DNA from 3 places in the Stenotrophomonas sp. C-A genome. Region 3 is predicted to be linked to each of the others. Evidence: predicted binding sites of a transcription regulator. Region 3 holds the regulator's gene; each other region holds the start of a gene.
The links. The regulator FliA, encoded in region 3, starts transcription of late flagellar genes. The targets are predictions, from matches to a motif close to TAAAGTTTNNCNNNCNNNGGCCGATAA.
Positions count from the first base shown of each region.

Region 1: ACW5IY_RS06690 (methyl-accepting chemotaxis protein) is a predicted target of FliA. The motif match lies at 3,776-3,802, and genes of this name have one in related genera.
Region 2: ACW5IY_RS19645 (methyl-accepting chemotaxis protein) is a predicted target of FliA. The motif match lies at 5,887-5,913, and genes of this name have one in related genera.

Region 1 is NZ_CM132916.1:1,402,293-1,410,114, forward strand. It holds gene mutS (DNA mismatch repair protein MutS) at 1-521, opposite strand, end outside; gene ACW5IY_RS06675 (O-antigen ligase family protein) at 859-2,136, shown strand; gene ACW5IY_RS06680 (glycosyltransferase) at 2,136-3,128, shown strand; gene ACW5IY_RS06685 (barstar family protein) at 3,159-3,551, opposite strand; gene ACW5IY_RS06690 (methyl-accepting chemotaxis protein) at 3,834-6,056, shown strand; gene ACW5IY_RS06695 (glycine zipper 2TM domain-containing protein) at 6,223-6,591, shown strand; gene ACW5IY_RS06700 (ABC transporter permease) at 6,720-7,822, opposite strand, start outside.
Region 2 is NZ_CM132916.1:4,229,796-4,237,617, reverse strand. It holds gene ACW5IY_RS19680 (ABC transporter substrate-binding protein) at 1-514, opposite strand, end outside; gene ACW5IY_RS19675 (carotenoid oxygenase family protein) at 577-2,100, opposite strand; gene ACW5IY_RS19670 (DUF2141 domain-containing protein) at 2,126-2,548, opposite strand; gene ACW5IY_RS19665 (sensor histidine kinase) at 2,705-3,805, shown strand; gene ACW5IY_RS19660 (response regulator transcription factor) at 3,802-4,440, shown strand; gene ACW5IY_RS19655 (VOC family protein) at 4,463-4,834, shown strand; gene ACW5IY_RS19650 (arylamine N-acetyltransferase family protein) at 4,900-5,739, opposite strand; gene ACW5IY_RS19645 (methyl-accepting chemotaxis protein) at 5,942-7,822, shown strand, end outside.
Region 3 is NZ_CM132916.1:2,223,495-2,231,316, reverse strand. It holds gene flhA (flagellar biosynthesis protein FlhA) at 1-437, shown strand, start outside; gene flhF (flagellar biosynthesis protein FlhF) at 583-2,205, shown strand; gene ACW5IY_RS10535 (MinD/ParA family ATP-binding protein) at 2,192-3,079, shown strand; gene ACW5IY_RS10530 (RNA polymerase sigma factor FliA) at 3,076-3,819, shown strand; gene cheY (chemotaxis response regulator CheY) at 3,877-4,269, shown strand; gene ACW5IY_RS10520 (protein phosphatase CheZ) at 4,269-4,874, shown strand; gene ACW5IY_RS10515 (chemotaxis protein CheA) at 4,877-6,709, shown strand; gene ACW5IY_RS10510 (flagellar motor protein) at 6,811-7,551, shown strand; gene motD (flagellar motor protein MotD) at 7,553-7,822, shown strand, end outside.

The DNA.
Region 1 (7,822 bases), 820 kb from region 3:
GGCCAGTTTTCTTCGTCGGGTACCAGCAGCTCGGCCGGCTCCAGCCGTGCCAGTTCGGCTTCCAGGGCGTCGTCGGTTTCCACTTCGTTGACCAGGAAGCGGCCGCCAGCCAGGTCGGCCCAGGCCAGGCCGTAGCCCTGCTTGCTGCGCGACAGGGCCATCAGCAGGGTGTCGCGGCGTTCATCCAGCAGCGCCTCGTCGGTGACGGTGCCGGGGGTGACGATGCGCACTACCTTGCGTTCGACCAGGCCCTTGGCCAGCGCCGGGTCGCCGATCTGTTCGCAGATCGCCACCGACTCGCCCAGTGCCACCAGCCGCGCCAGGTAGCCTTCATAGGCATGTACCGGCACGCCGGCCATCGGGATCGGTGCGCCCCCGGAGCTGCCGCGCTGGGTCAGGGTGATGTCGAGCAGGCGCGCCGCCTTGCGGGCGTCGTCATAGAACAGTTCGTAGAAGTCGCCCATGCGGAAGAACAGCAGCAGGTCCGGGTAATCGGACTTGGCCGCGAAGAACTGCTTCATCAGCGGGGTGTGGTCCTTGGACGCCTTGGCGTTGCTGGTGTTGTCTTTTGTATCAGTCACTTGGGGCGTTTCGCGTCTTGGCAGGGCGTCGGGGCGTGGCCACGCGCAGGCATGGCCGGAGAGATCGTTAGTGTAGCGACCTGGGGCGGTCGATGATCCCCGGCACCCGCGCTGGGCCCGAGGCTGTCCGTGCGCCAACGCCTGCGCCCCGGCGCGGGCACTTTGGTTGATTTCCCCAGGGGCCCACGGTAGTGTCAGCCCCGGCGATTTCCGCCAAGCGGCCTCCATGGAAACCGGGGCGACTCATCCCGGGCGGGCGTTGATGGAAAGAACAAGCATGACTGCAGCCTGCATGGCCGCCGAACCTCGTTACACCTGGCGTACCGTCCTGCTGAGCATCCTGGTCGCCATCGTTCCGCTTGCCGGCTCCGCACCCTACACCTTGCTGAAGGCGGTGCTGCTGCTGGCCCTGCTGGTCACCGGCGTGGTTCTGATCCGCCGCCAGCCCGATGTCCGCCTGCGCTACCGCATCGCCCGGTTCATCGTGATCGTCTGCTTCCTGCGCCTGGCCTATGCCTTCTACAGCATCCTCTGGCACGGGCTGCGCTGGAACGAACTGGACCTGCCGGCACAGACACTGCTCTATCTGGGCACCGCTGCCGTGTTCGCCACTGCGCTGGACTGGCGCCTGATCTGGAAGATCTTCGCCCTGTCCACCCTGGTCTTCGGCGGGTCGTGCATCGTGCAGCACCACGTGATGGGCCTTGAACGCGCGCATGGTTTCAGTGGCGGCGAATGGACGGCCATCGAGTTCACCATGGTGACGCTGTGCATGGCGCTGTTCTCGGTCATCCGGTTGATCCAGCCCAATGTCCATCCGGCCGAACGCTGGCTGCACGGCGTGGCCATCGCCGTCGGCGTCTATGGTTCGATCCTGGCGCAGAGCCGCGGGCCGATCCTGGCGTTCATTCCCGCCATGCTGATGGTGATTGCGGTGCACGTCCGGCGCACCCGGCGCTGGCGGGGGGCACTGGCCTTTGTCGGTGCCCTGGTCATTGGCGTGGTCGGCGCCACCTCGGTGCTGAACCATGAGGTGATCCAGCGCTTCGGTGAAGTCAGTGGCGAGATCTCCGGTTTCAACCAGGAAAACGAGGTCGGCTCGGTCCGCGAGCGCATCGCCATGTGGGGCGTGGCGGTCGACGCCTTCGCCGAGCATCCCGTGGCGGGGGTGGGCCTGAACCAGTTCGGTACCTATGCACGTGAGGGCATCGCCCGCGGCGAGGTGTCCGAGTCGATCTTCCGCTACAACCACCCGCACAACGAGTACCTGGAAGCGGCGGTGACCGGTGGCGTGCCGTTGCTGCTGATCATGCTGCTGGTCTTCATCCTGCCCGGCATCCATTTCGTGCGACGTCTCGGCCACGCCGACGACATCACCGCGATGATCGCCACCGCCGGACTTGCCGTGGTCATCGTCTATGCGCTTTCGGCGTTCACGGACAACGTGTTCTACCGGGCGATGCCGCATTCGTTCTATTTCTACCTGGTGCTGGGTTTCATGCTGGCGACCGCCTTGCCGGCGCGTGACCTGCGCCGGCAAGGGAGTCCCTCCTGATGGCGCATATCCATCTGCTGGCTGCCGACAACCAGCGTGGCCTGTCCCATGACATCCAGGTGATCGAGCGCTCGTTGCAGCAGCTCGGGCACACGGTGACGGTCAGCCGCCTGGACGCGGTGCGCAATGGTGGTGCCTGGAAACTCCGCGGCATGCGCCTGCGCAGGCTGCTGGCCTCGTGGCTGAGCCTGGGGCGCACGCCGGCCCGGTTCGACATCAACATCTCGCTGGAACATGTCCGGCCGGCGAGCTTCGGACTGGCCAACGTCAATCTGTTGATCCCGAATCCGGAATGGGTGTCCGCACGCAGCCTGCGGATCCTGCCGCGGTTCGATGCGTTGCTGACCAAGACCGAAGAAGCCACGCGCATCTTCAACGCGCTGGGCATGCGCGCACTGGAGGTCGGTTTCTGCAGCCGTGACCGCTACGACCCGGCGGTGCCGCGCAGGCCGCGCAGCTTCCTGCATGCGGCCGGTACCAGCCGCATGAAGGGGACGGCTGCACTCGTCAATGTCTGGAAACGGCACCCCGAATGGCCTTTGCTGACCATCCTGCGCGGCGGCCCTTCGGACGAAGATGAGGGCGGTGCCGCGAACCTGAGGATCGTCCGCGAGCGGCTGCTCGACCAGGAGGTGCAGCGCCTGCAGAACGAACATGCGTTCCACCTGTGCCTGTCGCAGACCGAAGGCTGGGGCCATTACCTGGTGGAAGCGATGAGCTGCGGGGCGGTGGTGATCACCTGCGACGGCGCGCCGATGAATCAGATGATCGACGACAGCCGAGGCATCCTGGTTGCCGCGCACGAGGGCGAGCCCTGCCATCTGTCCAGGACCTGGCATGTGGATGAGAAGGCGCTGGAACAGGCCGTCGAGCGCGCGCTGGCGATGGATGAGTCCGAGTGGACCCGGCTGGGCGCCAATGCACGCGCATGGCACCTGGCCAGCGAGGTGGCGTTCCCGCGCCGTCTGGGCGAGGCCCTGGCCAAGCTCTGAGCGGATGTGGGGCTGGTCGCTGCAGCCCGCTCAGCCAGGCACCAGGGTGATCTGCGGATGGCTGCCGAAGATCTCCATGACGATCTCGAAGTAGGTCTGTCCCTGGCCAAGCGCCAGTGCCGTCAACTGAGCGTGGATGGCCGGACCGTTGAACCTGCCGCCCTGAGCGAGTTTCGACTGCAGCCAGGTGCGCGTGGCCTCGCGGCCCAGTGCATCGCGGCTGTGGGCGATGTCACGCCACACCACCGTGGCGGTGGCATGGCCTGCGAGAGCGCCGTAGCCGCCGTGAAGCAGGTCATCAAGCGCGTCCAGGCTTGCGCCCAGCTGCCAGTCTTCGTCGGCCATGAACACACGATTGATTTCCACGTAGAGGCTGGCGATGTCGTTGATGGACGTGCCTTCGATGTGCAGGATCCGTGTCATCTGCAGACTGTAGCCCTCCCGGGCGGCAGTTGTGTCCGGTGCAGATAATCCAGGACCGCTTTGGATGGGGCTGGCGTGATTATGGTGTTAAATCTGCGTGATTTTCATCGGGCGCTGGCGTGTCAGCGGTATTCGATAATGATATAGCGCCATTATCTGCCGCCTTGTTTTCTGACTGCCTGCACAGTTCCATATATTTGGATCGGTCCATATATAAAGTCCCGTAAAGTTTCCCTTCGCTGCGCCGCCATCGAACGTACGGCCACGATCAAGGGAATTGAGATGCTTGCCTTACGTAATCTCCGTGTGGGATCCCGGCTTGGCGCCGGCTTCGGTCTGCTGCTGCTGTTCATCATGGCCATCGTTGGCCTGGTGTTGTATGGAAATCAGCTGAAATCCGCTCAGTTCGAGAAAGTGGTGGACGTCAACATGGTGAAGATGCGTTTGTTGAATGACATGCTTGATACCAACAACGCGGTGCTGATGCATCGCCGCCTGATGGTGATCAAGCGGGGGGATGAGTTCGACAAGGATTACCAGCGTGCCCAGGAGTTGTCGCGGACCTATGACGGTATCTGGGCCAGGTACATCAAGATTCCGCGTGACGCTACCGGCGATACCCTGGTCGCGCGCATCGAGGCGGCCCGCAAGGCTACCGATGCATCAACCCAGCAACTGCATGAGCGCATGAAGGCGGGGGATTTTGATGGTGCAGCGAAGGAGCTGCTGGCCGAGCACGGTCTGGCTACGGCCTGGAATGAATCCATCTCGGCCCTGCTGCGCCACCAGGAAACACTGACCGAACGCAGCCGCGAAGAGTACCGCGCAACCGAATCGTGGACCGGCACGCTGTCGATCGCGTTCGGGGCACTGAGCCTGCTGCTGGGCACGTTGGCGGCCTGGGCGATCACCCGCAGCCTGACCCGTCCGCTGGAAGGCGCGGTGAAGCTGGCCGACGGCATTGCCAGTGGCCGCCTGGACAGCAGCATCGACGCCACCGGCAACGACGAGGTGACCCAGCTGCTGAAGTCGATGCAGCGCATGCAGGCACAGCTGCAGTCGGTGATGGCGGCGCAGGGCGAGCTGGCACGCCAGCACGATGCCGGCAGCCTCAGCTACCGCATGGACGAGAGCGCATTCCCCGGCGACTACGGGCGCATGGTGCATGAGACCAATGCGCTGGTTGGATCGCACGTGCAGGTACAGAACCGGCTGATCGAGGTGATGAAGCACTACGCACGCGGCGATCTGTCGGTGGACATGGACCCGCTGCCCGGCGAGAAGGCGGCGATCACCCAGGCGATGGATGAAACCAAGTCCAGCCTGTCGGCGATCAACAGCGAGATCCGCCGGCTGGCGACGGCGGCCGCGGCAGGCGACTTCAGCCTGCGCGGTGATGAAGATCGCTTCGCCTACGATTTCCGCGACATGGTGGCAGGGCTCAATCGCCTGATGCAGACCACCGACGAGAACCTGGTGCAGGTCTCGACCCTGCTGCAGGCCGTCTCGCGCGGCGACCTGACCGTGCGCATGCAGGGGGATTTCCACGGCGTGTTCGCGCGCATGCGTGATGACTGCAATGCCACCGTCGATCAGCTCAAGCAGATCGTGGGCCGTATCCAGGCCAGTGCTTCCAGCATCAACCTGGCAGCGGGCGAGATCGCCTCGGGCAACACCGACCTGTCGCGGCGTACCGAACAGCAGGCGGCGAACCTGGAAGAAACGGCAGCGTCGATGGAGGAACTGACCTCTACCGTGAAGCAGAACGCCGAGCACGCACGCCAGGCCAACCAGCTGGCCATCGGCGCGCATGGTGTTGCCTCGCAGGGCGGCGAGGTTGTCGGCCAGGTGGTCACCACGATGTCGGCCATCGAAGCCGCGTCGAAGAAGATCGCCGAGATCATCTCGGTCATCGATGGCATCGCCTTCCAGACTAATATCCTCGCGTTGAACGCGGCGGTCGAAGCTGCGCGTGCTGGTGAGCAGGGCAGAGGCTTTGCAGTGGTGGCCAGCGAAGTGCGTACGCTGGCGCAGCGCTCGGCGGGCGCGGCCAAGGAGATCAAGGGCCTGATCGAGGATTCGGTCGGCAAGGTCGCCGACGGCTCGGCGCTGGTCCGCCAGGCCGGCACCACGATGGGCGAGATCGTGGCTTCGGTGCAGCGCGTGACCGACATCATGGCCGATATCTCTGCTGCCTCCCAGGAGCAGAGCTCGGGCATCGAACAGGTCAACCAGGCGGTGGTGCAGATGGATGAGACCACCCAGCAGAATGCCGCGCTGGTCGAAGAAGCCAGTGCCGCAGCGCGCTCGATGGAGGAGCAGGCGAACCTGCTGGCCGAAGCCGTGTCGGTGTTCCGCACGGGGGCGGTGACCGCCGCCGCCGCAGTACGCCCGGCGCTGGCAGCCGTGGCGGCATCGGTTGCGCCGGTACGCCGGCCTGCGGTGCTGTCGCCGCGGCTTGAGCCGACGCTGGCCGCAAATGCGGGTGGTTGGGAAGAGTTCTAGCAGAGGGCAATGCCGGCAGGGAGACGGCGCCCATCGCGACGGCTGGTCGCGATGGGCGCGGATTTTCTTCCTGAACGTGCGATGGCCGATGAAGTGGCGGACACGCGCATTTCACTTCCGGTTGCCAACCGCGGGAGGACACTGGTGCCATACCGGAACTCAGGAGATGGCCATGAAGACCTCGACCCGATTGCTTGTGCTGGGCACCCTGCTGGCGGCTTCGTCGGTGGCCGGCGCGCAGACCTATGGGCCGCGCGATGAGGGACGCAAGTTCAACGACGGCAGCCGCGTGGTCTGCAAGAACGTGGAAGTGCAGCGCAACTCGCGCGATCCCAACCGCATCACGGGTACCGCTACCGGCGCAGTGATCGGTGGCCTGCTCGGCAACCAGGTCGGCGGCGGTAACGGCAAGAAGCTTGCAACCGTGGCCGGCGCCGTGGCCGGTGGTGCGGCCGGCCGCCAGATTCAGGGCAACAGCCAGCAGAAGAACGGCGACCGCGTGGTTGAACGCCGCTGCGAGCGCGTCTACCGCTGATCGGTCGCAGCCGGACCCCGTTTCCCCTTCCACACCGCAGTACTCGAACGCCGGCCCCGCGCCGGCGTTCGTCGTTAGGGGAAAAAGGGGACGGAGGGGATTAAGTCGCAATTCCCCAGTCTTGCCGTTTACGACTTAATCCCCTCCGTCCCCTTTTTTGCGAGGAGGCGCCAGGTGGCGAGGCTGCCGTAAAGCAGCAGCAGGACGGTGAGGGTGATCAGTTCGTGGCCGACTTCTGCCAGGCTGGCGTCCATCTGGTTCAGGCGCACCATCAGGTTGATGCCCGAAGTGGTGGGCAGCAGTTGCGCCAGCCAGACCAGCGGTTGCGGTGTCATCACCGCCGGCCACGACAGGTTGGCCAGGAAGAACAGCGGGATCGAGGTGGCAATGATGTACTGGAACGCGCGTTCGCGGGTGCGGAAGAAGCTGCCCACGAACAGTCCAAACACCACTGTGGCGGCGATGAACAGGGTGCCGCCCAGCAGCTGGCCCAGCGGATTGCCGCCACGCGGATAGTCCTGCACCCAGGCGGTGAAACCGGCGTAGTAGAACAGCCCGAACAGGCCGATCAGCCCGAAGCCCAATGCCATGCCCGCCAGCGTTGGCAGGTCGAAGCGCAGGCGCCGGCCCAGCGCGAGTCGGCGGCCACCGAGCAGCACGCCGATGCCCATCAACAGGGTCTGGTGCACGATCAGCTCGGCCACGCCGGGCACGATGGCGCTGCCATAGCCTTCCTGGGTGTTGTACAGCGGGCGCTGCACCAGGGTGACAGGTGGTGCCTGCGGCGCGCCCATGAAAGCGGCCTGGCCGACCACCGCGTCACGCCCGAACGCGCCCAGCGCATCGGCCACGCTGCCCAGCACCCAGCTGGCGCGGCCCAGGTAGGCGCCGTTGCCGAGCAGCACCAGCTTGGCCGGGTGCCCACGCAGGATGTCACGCTCCAGGTTGGCCGGAATCAGCACGATGCCCTCGGCATGGCCGGCTTCCAGCTGCTGGCGCGCGCTGTCGATGTCCGCCGGTTGCCCGACCACGCGTGCGACTCGCAGTGCATCGAGCTTGCGCAGCAGTTCGCGGCTGGTGGCGCTGTGGTCTTCGTCCACCACCAGCACCGGCAGGTTGCCGGCCACCTGGTGGCGGTACGCGGCCGGGTAGAAGAACGAGTACAGGATCACCGCACCGACCATCACCACGATCGCATAGCGGTCGCACAGCACCGCCATCAGGGTCTGCC
Region 2 (7,822 bases), 2.0 Mb from region 3:
GCGGCTGGCGCACGCCGGCGGCGGCATCCAGACGCTGCTGATCGAACAGGGTGATGGCCGCCGCCGAGGTCTCCGCCCGCTCGATCGTGGCGTTGCGCAGTTCACGGCTCAGGAACAGGTCATAGGCCGCGCCACGCCCCACCGCGATGCGCAGCCCTTCGCGGTCGAGGTCGGCCACCTGCTGCGCAGGGCTGTCCTCTCGAACCAGATAGGTGCCTTCGATCTCCACGTACGGGGCACTGAAGGCGATGCGGTCGGTGCGTGCCGGATCGATGGCCAGGAAAGCCAGGTCCCAGCCGTCTTCGCCCGCTGCGGCGACCACCGAGGCTGCGGCATCGTGGCAGGTGAAGCGTGCCTGCACCCCCATCCGTTGCGCCAATGCGGTAGCCAGTTCCAGCGAGGGGCCGCGCGGTGAGCGCGCATCGCCCTGTGCCAGCACCGGGTTGCCCAGGTTGATCGCCACGCGCAGGAAACCGTGCGGTGCCAGCGTACTTCGATGGTCGGCCAAGGACATGCAGGACTCCACGGGGCAGGGGAGCCCCAGCATGCCAACAACGGTGTCCGCGTGGCGTGGAATCAGCCGCGCGCGGCGAAGGTGCCGTGGAAGCCCAGTGGCACCGCATACGGCAGCCAGGCCTGTGCCAGCGGGCCGTCATCCACATGGCGCGCATCCAGCACCGCCAGGCCACTGCGCTTGTTGACCGGGTCAAGCAGGGTGCCGATCAGCCAGCCATCATCAGCTTCTCGGCTGCCGGGGCGCGGTACGAACACATGCTCTTCGGCCATGATGTCCGGCCCGTAGTTCCACCGCTGGCGGCGCCCGCGATCGATGTCGAACGCAGCCACGGCGTTGAAGTACGGTGCGGTGGCCGGGCCGTCGATGGTCGGCGCATACAGCCGTGCGCCACGTGTGTTCGTCGAGCGCGGGTCGAACAACGGGAACTCCACCGCGCCGATGCCCAACGTCTCCCAGCGGGCCTGTCCACGACGCACGTCCAGATGCAGCTCGACCAGGCTGGCGCCACTGTTGGCCGCATGTGCACCGTCACCGGCCATCGCTTCCTTCATCGGCGAGCGCGCCTCGTTGATGTCGTCATGGCGTACTGCGCGCAGCACGATGCCGCCATCGCGGGTGAACGCGTCGCCGAAGTGATAGATCGCCGCGAACGGCGCCTCGAACCATTGCGCCTTGTCCGGTGCATCCTTGGCGACCACCGCGATACGCACAGGACGCTGCGGTGCGAACTGCATGCGCTCGAAGAAGCTGCCACCTGCGCCGGTGAAATCGAACGGCATCATCACGAACACCAGGTGCTGGTCGGTCATTGCGAAGGCATGCAGGTAGCCATGCTCGGGTGTTTCGATCACATTGGCGCTGCGCAGCTGGCCGTCCGCACCGATGTGCCAGACCAGCAGGCCATGGCCCCCCATCAGGCTGATCGAGCCGAAGTTCCAGAGGCTGCCGTCGCGGTCGGTCAGCGGGTGCGCCGAGAATGGTAGTGCGGCGAGGTCCGGACGCCAGGTGACAGGACCAAGTGTCTGCAGCGAATCGGGGTCCACTTCGAACGCAGAACCGGATTCGCACAGCGCGAACAGGCGGCCATTGATCAACGTCACCGAGGTGTTGGCCACGTTGGCATCATCGTTGTTGCGTACCGCCAGCGCACCGGGAACGCTGGTGCCGGCAGCCGGATACTGGAAGCGGCCGGCCTTCTGTTCACGGGTGAATTTCGGCGTGGCGACCATGCGCCCGTGATGGGTCAGGCTGCCATCACCATTGAAGCGCCAGCCATGCACCATGCCGTCGCCGTCGAACCAGTGGTCGTAGCGGAAGCCATCGCGCTCGGTCCACGCCGGGCCATTGCGGTACAGCGTACCGGCCAGGCCTGACGGCAGCTTTCCGTGCAGCTGCACGGTGGCCGGGCCGAGGCTTTCGCTGCCGACGCTGCGCCAGCCGAGCAGCCATGGGTGTTCCTGCATGCCCTGCGCGAACCGCGCCGGGTCGCCGGCGAAGGCGGGAGCGCTGCGCAGCGCAGTGGCGCCCAGGGCCAGGCAGGCACTGCTGCTGAGCAGGGTACGAAGGAAGCGGCGACGGTCCATGGTGGCCTCGGGTCTGGATGCGGAATCAGCGCAGGGTGATGTCGATGGCGGTGCCAGCGGCCGGCACGTCGACGCGCGCCTCGTCGAAGGTCGGCTTGCGCATCACCTGCGGGTTGTTGCTGAAGCCGTAGCCTTCCACCGGCATGCCGACCAGGTTGGTGTCGAGCTTGCCGTTGTCGTTCTCGTCGTGGGTGAGCAGCACGGCGTAGTTGCCGGCCGGTATACGCTTGAACGTGAAGTGGGCGCTGTCGCCGCTGGGCGCCGCCTGCTGGGCCTGCACGGGCTTGGCCTTGCCGTCCCAGGCGGCAGCGCTGTCGACCAGCGCAACGCGCAGGGTGCCGGTCTGCACGCGGACGTCGTGCACGGTCACGGCCAGGTCGGCGGCGTGGGCACTGGCGGCCAGGGCCAGTGCAGTCAGGGCGGTGCTGAGCAGGGCGGTGCGGATCATGGCAGTGGCTCCGGAAGTGTGTGTGGCGATGTGGCGCCAGTCTGCGTGGGGCGGTGCACGGGGTTCAGGGCCAGTGGTCATCGATTCGACGTGCCAGAAGTCACTTTCTGCGGCGGACCCATTGCCGCCGGCGTGCGCGCCGGTCAGCATCTGGCCATGCCCAGCCTGTTCCGCCATCTGTTGCGTCCCCTCAGCCTTGCCGGCCTGGTCACCGTGCTGGCGGTGGGCCTGTCGTTCGCTGTACAGCGCAACGGTGCCGGGCTGAGCCTGCTGCTGCTTGCCGTGTTCCTGTTGCTGTTCGTGGTGCACGGCTGGGCGTCGATGCCATCCCGCGTGCGCGCCGTCGCTGCGGTGTTGCAGGCGCTGCTGGCGGTTGCGCTGGTTGCGCTGCAGCCGCGTACTGGTACTGCTCCGGTGCTGCTGGTGGTGCTGGTCGCACAGCTGGCCGAGCACTGGCCGCCGCGCTTCGTGCTGGGCGTTGCGCTGCTGGCCAACCTGGCGGTGTATGCCGCGCTGCGCCACAGCGGCTTCAGCCAGCCGCTGCTGGTGGTGCTGCTCTATGGCGGCTTCCAGGCCTTCGCCGCACTGACCGCCCACTATGCCCGCAGCACGGCGCTGGCCCGCGATGACCTGGCCCGGGTCAACGCTGACCTGCTGGCTACCCGCGCGCTGCTGGCCGACAGCGCACGCGATGCCGAGCGCCTGCGCCTGGCGCGCGAGCTGCACGATGTGGCTGGGCACAAGCTCACCGCGATGCGGCTCAACCTGCGCGCCCTGGCCGCTGACCCTGCGCTGGCCGGTCGCGAGGGACTGGTGCTGGCGGAACGGTTGTCTGGCGAGTTGCTGGCCGACATCCGCCAGGTGGTGCAATCGATGCGCGATGATCGCGGCCTCGATCTGGCCACCGCACTGCATGCGCTGGCCGCACCCTTCCCACGACCGAAGCTGCAGCTGCAGATCGGCGACGGGGTGCGCGTGGCTGACCCGTTGATGGCCGAGACCGTGCTGCGGCTGGTGCAGGAAGCCCTGACCAACGCCGCCCGCCACGGCAATGCAGACACCGTGTGGCTGACGATCAGTGAAGAGGATTCCCAGTTGCGTATCGATATCCGCGATGACGGCCAGCGCGCTGAACGCATCCGCGAGGGCAATGGCATCGCCGGCATGCGCGAGCGCCTGGCGGCCGTACAGGGGCGTTTGGAGCTGGCGCGAACCGCGCAGGGCGGCATGCACTTGACCGCATGGTTGCCGGCATGAGTGGCGCCGCGATCCGCGTTGCCCTGGCCGATGACCAGGCGCTGGTGCGTGCGGGTCTGCGTGCGCTGCTGCAGGGCCTGGGGGTAGACGTGGTGCTGGAGGCCGAAGAGGGCCAGACGCTGCTGGACGCGTTGGCCGCCCAGCGCGTGGATGTAGTGCTCAGTGACATCCGCATGCCCGGGATGGACGGCATCGAGGCACTGCGCCAGCTGCGCGCGCGCGGCGATGCCACGCCGTGGCTGCTGCTGACCACCTTCGATGAAAGTGATCTGCTGCTGCGTGCCAGCGAGGCCGGCGCACAAGGCTTCCTGCTCAAGGACGCCGTGCCCGCAGACCTGCGTGAAGCGATCGAGCGCGTCGCCGCGGGTGAAACCCTGCTGTTGCCGGTCAGCACCGAGCCGGTGCGCGCCCGTTACCGCTTCCACGACGAAGCACCGCCCACCGATACCTTCGGGGAACGCGAAGTGGCGATCCTGCGCCTGCTGGCCGGGGGATACAGCAACAAAGAGATCGCGCGCAGCCTGTTCCTGGCCGAAGGCACGGTGAAGAACTACGTGTCGGCCATACTCGACAAGCTGGGCACCCGCGATCGCACCCGTGCAGTACTGAAGGCGATTACCCTGCGCATCATCTGAGTGGACCGAGCAAGGAGTGCCAGTGAACCCGATCCTGCATGTGGAAATCCCGGCCAGTGACCTGGACCGGGCCATCACGTTCTACCAGCGGTGGCTGCAGGTCGCGGTGGACGAACCTATCGTGCTGCACGACTGCCGGATGGCCTACCTGCCGTTCTCCGATGACGCCGCCGGTGCCAGCATTGCGCTGGTGCACGGCGCGGACTACCGGCCCTCCGAGCAGGGCGCGCGCATCTACATCGGCGTCGATGACCTGGATGCGAGCCTCGACCGTGCGCTGCAGGCCGGGGCCGAGCTGCGCTTCGGCCCGGCTGATGCGGGTGGCTGGCGTGTGGCCGAGATCCGCGACAGTGAAGGCAACCGGATCGCGGTGCAGGCGCGCGCGATTCTGTAGAGCCGAGCCCATGCTCGGCTGCTGTTGGCCCAGCCGCTCCAGCTCAGCCGAGCATGGGCTCGGCTCTACAAGAGCGCGGCGCGCGAGCGCTGCAGCCAATCATTGATGGCCGGGTCCAGTCGCGGGTCGTCCGGCAGCTGCATGCCGAAGCGCTGCTGCAGCACGTCACGCACATCACCCACATCATGCAGCGGGCGCTTGTCCGGCGCCTGCCCGGGGCGGTACTCGGTGTAGTTGCCGCTGCCGATGGTACGGCGCCAGTCCGGTCCGGTCAGTGATGCACGCAGCTGTCCGGGAAAACTGGAATCGGGATGGGTGCACACGTACCAGTTGCCCACCACGTTGTCGATCGGTGCCGGCGCCTGCAGGTCGAACCGATACATCGCCCGCCAGCCATCGTTGGACTCGGCCGACAGCACGAAATCACCCTCGTCGGGCAGGCGTTGCAGCAGATAGCGTTCATGTGGCGTGGCCTGCGGCTGCGGATCATGCAGGCGCAGCGGTACGGTCGGGGTCAGGCTGCCGAATCCGGCATCCACCAGCCAGTCGTCCCCATCCACATGCACGCGCAGCAGCAGATGGGTACGCGCGGTCAGCTCGCCGTCCTGGGCTGCTAGCAGCACGCGCGCACTCAGCGGCTGCGCATCAAAGCCCAATGCCTGCAGCAGCGCCAGCAGGCCACCATTGAGTTCGAAGCAGTAACCACCGCGGCGGTCGTCAAGCAGCTTGCGTTGCACGCTGTCCAGGTCGATCGGCACCGCATCGCGCAGCAGGCAGCTGAGGGTCTCGAAGGGCAGCAGTGCGTTGTGGCGCTGCTGCAGCAGGGTCAGGCCGGCCAGGGTCCGCGGTGGCGGCGCATCCAGCTGCAGGCGTTGCAGGTAGCGGGGGACATCGAGCGTCGTCATGGAGGCACCGGGCGGGGAGGAACGTCCACTGTGCTCCCCCAACCGGGGTTGAGGTCAAGCGCGGCGCCCGTGTCATGCCCCCGTCGCTTGCACCCGGTACAAAGGCCGCGTCCACCCGCGACGGGGGGACCCGGACGAAGAAGGCGCTAAAGTTGCCCTGAATCAGGCCGATACAGGTGCGTCTTTCCGCCTGGAGTCTGTCATGTCGGCCGTTGTCCCCCACCTCCGGTCCCTGCGCACGCGCCTTGCCGCGTTGCACTCGGCGTCCCCCGGCCTGCTGCGCTGGCTGCAGCCGCATCGGCTCAGCGTGGCCAACAAGCTCAAGGCGACCCTGTGGGTCTGTGGCCTGGGCCTGGTCGCGATCGCCGCTGTCTACGCCTGGACCGGCCATGCCAACGCACTGGCTGCGCGCAGCCAGGCCAGCTACCAGCGCGGCAGCGATCTGGCCGCCAGCCTGTCTACGCGGGTGGCCGAAGCGCGTCGCCTGCAGACCCAGTATGCACGCAGTTTCGATGATGCCGACCGCGCGCAGCTGCTGGCCACGCAGAAGGCATTGCAGGCCGATCTGCAGGCGCTGCGCGCGACGCCGATGGATGCTGGCCGGCGCAAGGCCCTGCAGGCGCTGACCGAAGCCGCCGACGCGTTCTCGCAGGGTGTGGCTGCCCTGTTCGAACGTGTCGACGAGATGGGTCGTGGTGATGCCGGCCTCGCCGCGCAGCTGCAGCAGGCCGCCGATACCCTGCAGGTACAGGTGGATGCGCTGCAGCGGCCGCCGCTGGCGTTGTCACTGCAGAAGATGCGAAGGCAGGAGGCACTGCTGCTGCTCGACGGTGACTCCACTCACGCCGACCGCGCCAGCGAGGAGAAGCTGCCGTTCGATCTCGCGCTGGCCGGCCTGCCTACCGATGTGCAGGATGCCTTGCGCGGCGGGATGGAGGGCTATCAGGGCGCCCTGCTGGGTTACACCGCCGCCCGCGTCGGCCTGGACGTGGAGGCGCAGTCGCTGCTGGATACCGCCGCGGGCGTCGCACCGGCGTTGGCCGCCTTCCAGCAGGCGCAGGTGGCGGCGCTGGCCAAGGCGCAGGCGCGCCAGCAGGCCGGCGCGCGCACGATGAGCGTGCTGTTCGCACTGACCCTGCTGCTGGTGGCCGGCGTGCTGATCACCAGCCTGGTGCTGGTGCTGCGTGCGGTGCGCCAGCCGATCCAGGACACCCTGCGTTTCGCCAGCGATATCGCTGACGACCGCCTCGACACCACCCTGCGCGTCTACAACGCCAACGATGAGATCGGCCAGCTGGCCCAGCGCCTGGTCGACATGCAGCAGCGCCTGCGCGCGCGCATCGAGACCGAGCGTGCCGTGGCGCGCGGCAATACCCGCGTGCGCCAGGCCTTGGACAGCGCGCAGACCGGCCTGATGGTGATTGATGCGGAAGGGCAGGTTGCCTACGCCAATCCGGCGCTGCTGGAGCAGCTTGACCTCCGGGTTGAAGATCTGGTGGCGAGCGATGCGGTGCGCCTGCATCCGGCACTGGCCAGCCTGGCCGGCGTGCGCCAGCGCGAGGAGCGCGAGATCGGCCATGCAGGGGTGCGCTACCAGCTGATTGCCAACGCCATCATCGACGAAGGTCAGTTCCTTGGTGTGGCGGTGGAGTGGCGCAGCCGTGCGCTGGAAACCCTGTTGGAAACCGAAGTGGCCGCACTGGTCGACGCCGCCGCACATGGCGACCTGCACGGGCGCATCGCGCTGGAGGGAAAGCAGGGCTTTGTGCGTACGTTGTCGACCAGCATCAATCGCCTGTTGACCACCTTCGAGACCAACCTCGGCGATCTGCAGGCGCTTCTGGCCGCGCTGGCCCGCGGCGACCTCAGCGTGCGCATGGAAGGTGAGCTGCAGGGCGTGTTCGCACGCATGCGCGACGATGCCAACGCCACCGTCGCGCAACTGGGCCGCATCGTCACCCGCATCCAGCACGCCACGTCCAGCCTGGATGCCGGCGTTGGCGAGATCGTTGCCGGTCACCATGACCTGTCGCAGCGTACCGAACAGCAGGCGGCCAACCTGGAAGAGACGGCAGCGTCGATG
Region 3 (7,822 bases):
AGCGCATTCCGATCCGCCAGCTGCGCAAGATCGCCGAAGCCCTGGTCGAACACGCGCCGAACAGCCAGGACCCGGCTGTGCTGACCGCCGCCGTGCGCACCGCACTGGGCCGCTTCATCGTGCAGGAGATCGCCGGAATGTCGGCGGAGCTGCCGGTGTTCACCCTCAACCCGCAATTGGAACGTGTCTTGCAGGAGTCCACGCAGGGCAACGGCGCCGCGCTGGAACCCGGACTCGCTGAGCGACTGCACCAGAGCCTGGCCGAATGTGTCAGCAAGCAGGAAGCGCGAAACGAGCCGGCGGTCGTGCTGGTACCGGGCCCGGTGCGCGCCGCGCTGGCGCGCCTGGTCCGCCACAGCGTTCCGTCGCTGTCGGTCCTGGCGTACAGCGAGGTGCCGGAGGACAAGCGCCTGAAGCTGGTCGGAACGATCAGCTGACACCGCTCTCCGATGCGCCAGAAAACAGACACCACTTTCGAACCAACGCAACAGACAGATACCAAGGGGAACCCGCACCGTGCAGACCACCGACCACCCGAGTTCTCCGACCGCCACCCCGCCGTCTTCGTCCCGTGACCACAGCATGAAAATCAAACGATTCGTCGCCGCCGACATGCGCTCGGCCATGAACCTGGTGCGCAAGGAACATGGTCCTGACGCCGTGATCCTGTCCAACCGCCGGATCGAGGAAGGCATCGAGATCGTCGCCGCCGCGAACTATGACGAGAGCGCCGTGCAGCGTGCACTGGAAGCCTCGCGCCGTGACGTCGCTCCGCCGCCGGCACCCAAGCCGCGCACCGCCGCCGACGCGGTGATCGCCGCCGTCACCCGCCGCCGCAGCAGCACCCCGGCGCCGGAACCGGTCGCCGCCACCACCTCGGCCGTGGCCGCCCTCGCCCGTGCGGCCGTTGGTGCCACCGGCCGCACCCTGGACAGCGCCGACGAGATCGTGCCGACCCGTGGCAGCACTGGCTTTGCCGCCACCCTGGCGCGCGCCGCCGTCAACGAACCGGCGCTGCCGGAACAGATCTTCGCTCCGTACGCTGAAGCCTCCGTTGCACCGGCACCTGCCAACGCTGTGCCGGCCAACCGCGCCCACTTCCAGATCGATCCGCCGCACGAGGCGCATCACGAAAGCCCGGCACCGGCTGTGCAGCCGCCACCGCTGCCGACCGCTGCTGTGGCTGATGTGCAGCCCGGGATCACCGCCAGCGAACCGGCACCGGCTGAAGCCAGTGACGAAACCAGCCCGGCACCGGTACTGGCCCCGGCACCGACGCTGACCGTGGTTGCCCAGGACGACGCCGAGATCCGCCAGCTGCGCCAGGAAGTGGCCGGCATGCGCCATGTGATCGAGCGCGAAATGAACCGCTTCACCGACGAGCGCCTGCGCGGCTGCCCGGTGCGCGCTACTGCGCTGGACCTGATGGACGAGTACGGCTTCGACGCCGGCCTGGCCCGCGACGTGGCCATGCAGATCCCGCTGGAGACCGAGGCTCACCGCGGCCGCGGCCTGATGCTGGGGCTGATCTCGCGCAAGCTGCCGATCGCCCCGGTCGACCCGCTGGAGGAAGGTGGCGTGATCGCCCTGGTTGGCCCGACCGGCGCCGGCAAGACCACCACCATCGCCAAGCTGGCCTCGCGCTTCGCCGAGAAGCACGCGCCGCGTGATGTGGCCCTGGTCACCACCGACACCACCCGCATCGGTGCCCGCGAGCAGCTGTACGGCTACGGCCGCCAGCTCGGCATCGCGGTGCACGAGGCCAACAGCGGCACCGACCTGGACCAGCTGCTGGAACGCCTGAAGGACTACAAGCTGGTACTGATCGACACCGCCGGCCTGGGCCCGCGCGACCGCGCACTGGCCGCCCAGCTGCAGTGGCTGCGCGCCGCCCGCCAGGTCCGCACGCTGCTGGTGCTGCCGGCCAATACCAGCTTCGGCGACATGGACGAGGTGGTCCGCCGCTTCGGCGCTGCCAACCTGCAGGGCCTGGTACTGAGCAAGCTGGACGAGACCGGCCGCTTCGGCAATGCCCTGTCGGTGGCCGTGGACCACGCCCTGCCGATCACCTGGGTGACCGATGGCCAGGACGTTCCGGAGGACCTGCACCGGGCCAGTGCAGCCAATCTCGTACTTCGCCTTGAAGATTTGCGCCGCGCGGCCGATATGCCCTGCAACCCGGAGTTGAACCATGCCGTCGCGTGAGTACGCCAAGCTGACCAAGACCTTCCCGCTGTCGGCCACCCGCAGCGAGCCGCTCGGCCCTGTGCGCACCATTGCCGTCACTGGCGGCAAGGGCGGCGTGGGCAAGACCAACGTTTCGGCCAACCTGGCCGTGGCGCTGGCTGGCATGGGCAAGCGCACGCTGCTGCTGGACGCCGACCTCGGCCTGGCCAACATCGACGTGATCCTGGGCCTGAACCCCACCTTTACCCTGGCAGACCTGGTCGCCGGCCGCTGCACGCTGGATGACGTCATCGTCGAAGGCCCGAACGGCGTGCTGGTGGTCCCGGCCGCATCTGGCCGCCGCCACATGGCCGAACTGGCCCCGGCCGAGCACGTCGGCCTGGTCAACGTATTCTCCGAGCTGGAACGCGAACTGGACATCATGGTGGTCGACACCGCCGCCGGCATCACCGATGGCGTGCTGACCTTCTGCCAGGCCGCGCAGGACACCGTGGTGGTGGTCTGTGACGAGCCGGCCTCGATCACCGACGCCTATGCGCTGATCAAGGTGCTGTCGCGCGAACGCGGCGTGGACCGCATCCAGGTGGTTGCCAACATGGTGCGCGACCCCAACGAAGGCCGCGTGCTGTACGAGAAGCTGACCCGCGTGTGCGAGAAGTTCCTTGCCGATGTCTCGCTGAACTACCTGGGCTGCGTGCCGCAGGATGACTGGCTGCGTCTGTCGGTGCAGCGCCAGCAGCCGGTGGTGAAGGCCTACCCGTCCAGCCCGGCCGCGCTGGCGATCACCGAGATTGCCCGCCGCACCGCACGCTGGCAGGCGCCGACCGAACCGCGTGGCGGCGTCGAGTTCTTCCTCGAGCGTATCCTCAAGCAGCGCGGGGTGGCCGCATGAAAGGCGCAGCCCAGTACCGGGAAGTCCAGCGCACGGCGGCCAACGAGGTCATCGCCCAGCATTCGGACCTCGTGCGGCGCATCGCCCACCACCTGGCCGCACGCCTGCCGGCGAGCGTCGAGGTCGACGACCTGATCCAGGCCGGCATGATGGGGCTGATCGAAGCCTCGCGCAGCTATGACGCCGACCAGGGTGCTTCGTTCGAGACCTACGCCTCGATCCGCATCCGCGGTTCGATGATCGATGAGATCCGCCGTGGCGACTGGGTGCCGCGCTCGGTGCACCGCCGTGCACGTGATGCCGCCGCCACCATCCGCCGCCTGGAACAGAGCAGTGGCCGTGCCGCCAGCGCCACCGAAGTGGCCGCCGCGATGGAGATGCCATTGCCCGAGTACCTGCGGCTGATGGAAGACGCTGCCCGTGGCCAGGTACTGAGCCTTGAATCGCGCATCGAGGACCAGGGCGAGCTGGACACCGTGGCCCAGGGCGGCCCAACCCCGCAGCAGGTGCTGGAGCGCGGCGAGTTCGGCCGCGAGCTGGGCAAGGCCATCGGCCACCTGCCCGAGCGCGAACAGCTGGTGCTCTCGCTGTACTACGAGCAGGAACTGAACCTGAAGGAGATCGGCGCGGTGCTCGGTGTGAGCGAGTCGCGGGTCTGCCAGATCCACGGCCAGGCGGTACTGCGCCTGCGTGGCCGGCTGAAGCTGTTCGAGGCCGCCGACGCCGGCCTCGAAGAATGAACATCCCCGAGGCGGCTGCCCCCGGCCGTCCGGAATGAACAACAAAGGAATTCTGCTTTGAACAAGAACATGCGCATCCTGATCGTCGACGACTTCTCGACCATGCGTCGAATCGTCAAGAACCTGCTGGGCGATCTGGGCTTCACCAATACCGCCGAAGCCGAGGACGGGCATGCCGCGCTGTCGCTGCTGCAGAGCCAGCCGTTCGATTTCGTGGTGACCGACTGGAACATGCCGGTGATGACCGGCATCGAGCTGCTGAAGGCGATCCGCGCCGACGCCAAGCTGAAGACGCTGCCGGTGCTGATGGTCACCGCCGAAGCCAAGCGCGAGCAGATCATCGAAGCCGCCCAGAGCGGCGTGAACGGCTACATCATCAAGCCGTTCACCGCGCAGACGCTGGAAGAGAAGCTGGGCAAGATCTTCGAACGCCTGGCGGCCAGCGCCTGATGGATACCACGGTCGACAAGAACGCCCTCGCCCTGCGCCTGCAGGAGGCCTTGGACGCGCTGGAGTCCGGTGACGAAGCCGCCTGGCGGCAACGCATCGACGGACTGGTCGCGCTGCGCACGCAGCCGATGATGAGCGGTCTTTCGCGGCTGGCCCGCGAGCTGGGACAGGCGCTGGGTGAACTGCCGACCGTGCCGAGCGAAGCCGGCGAGCTGGACGATGCCTGCGCGCGCCTGGACCACGTGGTGGCGATGACCGAACAGGCCACACACCGCACCCTGGACCTGGCCGAGGAATGCCGCAACCTGACCGAACAGCTGCGCGCCGAAGGCCTGCAGCCGGGCCAGGACGCGCAGCTCGAGCGCATCCGCCACAACCTGACCGAGATCGCCCTGACCCAGAGCTACCAGGACCTGACCGGGCAGATCATCCGTCGCGTGGTCGGCATCGTCCGCCGCGTGCACGAAGGCTTCGGCGCGCTCGGCCTGCCGCCGGAACAGCATCGCACCGACCCGGAACTGGCCGGGCCGGCACTGAAGGGACTGGACCGCCACGCGGTCTCGCAGAACGACGCCGACGACCTGTTGTCGGATCTGGGGCTGTAAGCATGAGCGCGGTATCCGACGACATCACTGCCGATTTCATCATCGAGGCACAGGAAATCCTGGATCGCCTCGGCGAACAGCTGGTGTCGCTGGAGCAGGCACCGCAGGACAGCGATCAGCTCAACGCGGTGTTCCGCGGCTATCACACGCTCAAGGGCGGCGCCGGCTTCCTCGGCGTCACCGCCATGGTGGAGCTGTGCCATGCCGCTGAAGAAGCGCTGGGCGCCGCGCGTGCCGGCCAGGCGGTGCTGCAGGCCCATCACTTCGACGCGGCCCAGCAATCGCTGGACTACCTGCAGTCGATGCTGGATGCAGTTTCCTCCGGCACCGAGCCGGGCTATGCGCCGCCGGACCTGATCGCCCAGTTCGACGTGCACGGCGGTGCCGTGGCGGCACCCGCCGCCGCAGCAGCACCCGCCGCGGGTGGCAGCGACCTGATCACCGACGACGAATTCGAGGCCCTGCTCGACCAGCTGCATGGTGGCAACGCGCCGACCGCGGTCGCACCAGCGAAGAAAGCCGACGACGGACTGATCAGCGAAGACGAGTTCGAAGCCCTGCTCGACGAGCTGCACGGTGGCGCCGCACCGGGCACCAAGCCTGTTGCCGCCGTGGCACCGGCGCCGGTTGCAGCCCCGCGCCCGGTCGCCGCACCGGCACCGGTGGCAAAGCCGGCCGCCAAGCCGTTGGCCGAGGCCGAACACACCGTACGCGTGGACACCAAGCGCCTGGACGCGATCGTCAACCTGATCGGCGAACTGGTGCTGTCACGCAATCGGCTCAAGACCCTGCGTGCACGCCTGCGCGATGAAGAGTTGGACCGCGCCGTGTCCACACTGGACATCGCCACGGCCCGCCTGCAGTCGGCGGTGATGCGTACCCGCATGCAGCCGGTGGGCAAGGTCTTCTCCCGCTTCCCCAAGGTGGCCCGCGACGTCGCCCGCTCGCTGAAGAAGGAAGTGGACCTGGAACTGATCGGCGCCGAGACCGAGCTCGACCGCAACCTGGTCGAAGCGCTGGCCGACCCGCTGGTGCACCTGGTCCGCAACGCCATCGACCATGGCGTGGAAATGCCCGACCTGCGCGAGGCGCAGGGCAAGCCGCGGATGGGCCACGTGCGGCTTTCGGCGCAGCAGGAAGGTGACTACGTCAGCATCGAGGTGCAGGACGATGGCGCCGGCATCGACCCCGAAAAGCTGCGTGCCAAGGCACGCGAGAAGGGCCTGATCGACCCGGAAGCGGCTGCGCGCCTGAGCAGCGAGGAATGCCTGCACCTGGTGTTCCTGCCCGGTTTCTCGACCAAGCAGCAGGTCACTGACATCTCCGGCCGCGGCGTCGGCATGGACGTGGTGCAGTCACGCATCCGCGAACTGAGCGGCCAGATCCAGATCCAGTCGGAGCTGGGCCGTGGCAGCCGCTTCCTGATCCGCGTGCCGCTGACCCTGGCGATCCTGCCAACCCTGCTGGTGCAGGCCGGCGAGGACGTCTACGCGCTGCCGCTGGCGCGCGTGATGGAAGTGCTGCACGCACCGCGCACGTCGCTGGGCTGGTTCGATGGCCGTGCCGTGCTCGACCGCCGCTCGCACACCCTGCCGCTGGTCGATCTGCGCCAGTGGCTGGATGTGACGCCGGCCGCCTCGCCCCTGCTGACCATCGTGGTGCTGCAGGCCGGCGAAGCGCGCTTCGGGCTGGTCGTGGACCAGGTGCGCGGGCGCGAGGAAGTGGTCATCAAGCCGCTGCCGAAAGCCCTGCGCGGCCTGCGTGGTTATGCAGGTGCAACCTTGATCGGCGATGGTCGCATGGCCCTGATCCTGGACGTGGACGGACTGCGATGACCCCCGCCGGGCGTCGCCCGGCGACCCGAAAACTGTGACTACCGTCTGTACGCGATCTACCGGTGTCTCAAGTCCCATTCATACACGCCGATACCGGAACCATGGATAGACTCAGCCTCATTGGACTCTTTCTCGCCCTGGCCTCGCTGGTCGGTGGCAGCATCCTCAAGGGCGCCGGCCTGGCGTCGTTGTGGTCGCCTGCGGCGTTCGTGATCGTCATCGTCGGCACCGTCGCCGCGATCCTGCTGCATACCTCGCCGGCGGTGTTCAAGCATGCGTTCAAGATCGTGCGCTGGGTCGTGCGCCCGCCGCACAGTGATCGCCGCCAACTGATCCAGCAGATCGTCGAGTGGAGCAACATCGCCCGCCGCCAGGGCCTGCTGGGCCTGGAGTCGCAGGTGGAAGCGCAGCAGGACCCGTTCCTGCGCAAGGGCCTGCAGCTGCTGGTCGATGGCGTTGAACCCGAATCGATGCGGCACATGCTGGAAATCGAACTGGGCAGCCAGGAGCATCAGGACCAGGCCGGCGCCAAGGTCTTTGAAGCGATGGGCATCTACGCACCGACCCTCGGCATCATCGGCGCCGTGCTCGGCCTGATCGCGGTGATGAAGAACCTGGCCGACCCGAGCAAGCTCGGCCACGGCATCGCCGCAGCGTTCACCGCCACCATCTACGGCATCGCCTCGGCCAACCTGCTGTTCCTGCCGGTGGCCGCCAAGCTCAAGAGTGTGATCTCGCACAACACCCGCGACCGCGAAATGGTCATCGAAGGCCTGATCTCGATCGCCCAGGGCGAGAACCCGCGCAACATCGAAACCAACCTTTCCGGCTTCCTGCACTGACATGGCCCGCCGCAAGCACCACGAAGAGCACGCCAACCATGAAGCATGGGCGATCCCCTATGCCGACCTGATGACGCTGCTGCTGGCCTTCTTCGTGGTCATGTATGCGATTTCCTCGGTCAACGAGGGCAAGTATCGGATCATGGCCGACGCGCTGACCGATGCCTTCGGTGGCGCACCGCGCACCATCAATCCGGTGCAGGTGGGTAACAAGCAGGTGCAGGGTGGCGGCTGGGACAGCCCCTCGGTGATCAAGTCCGGCACCAAGATC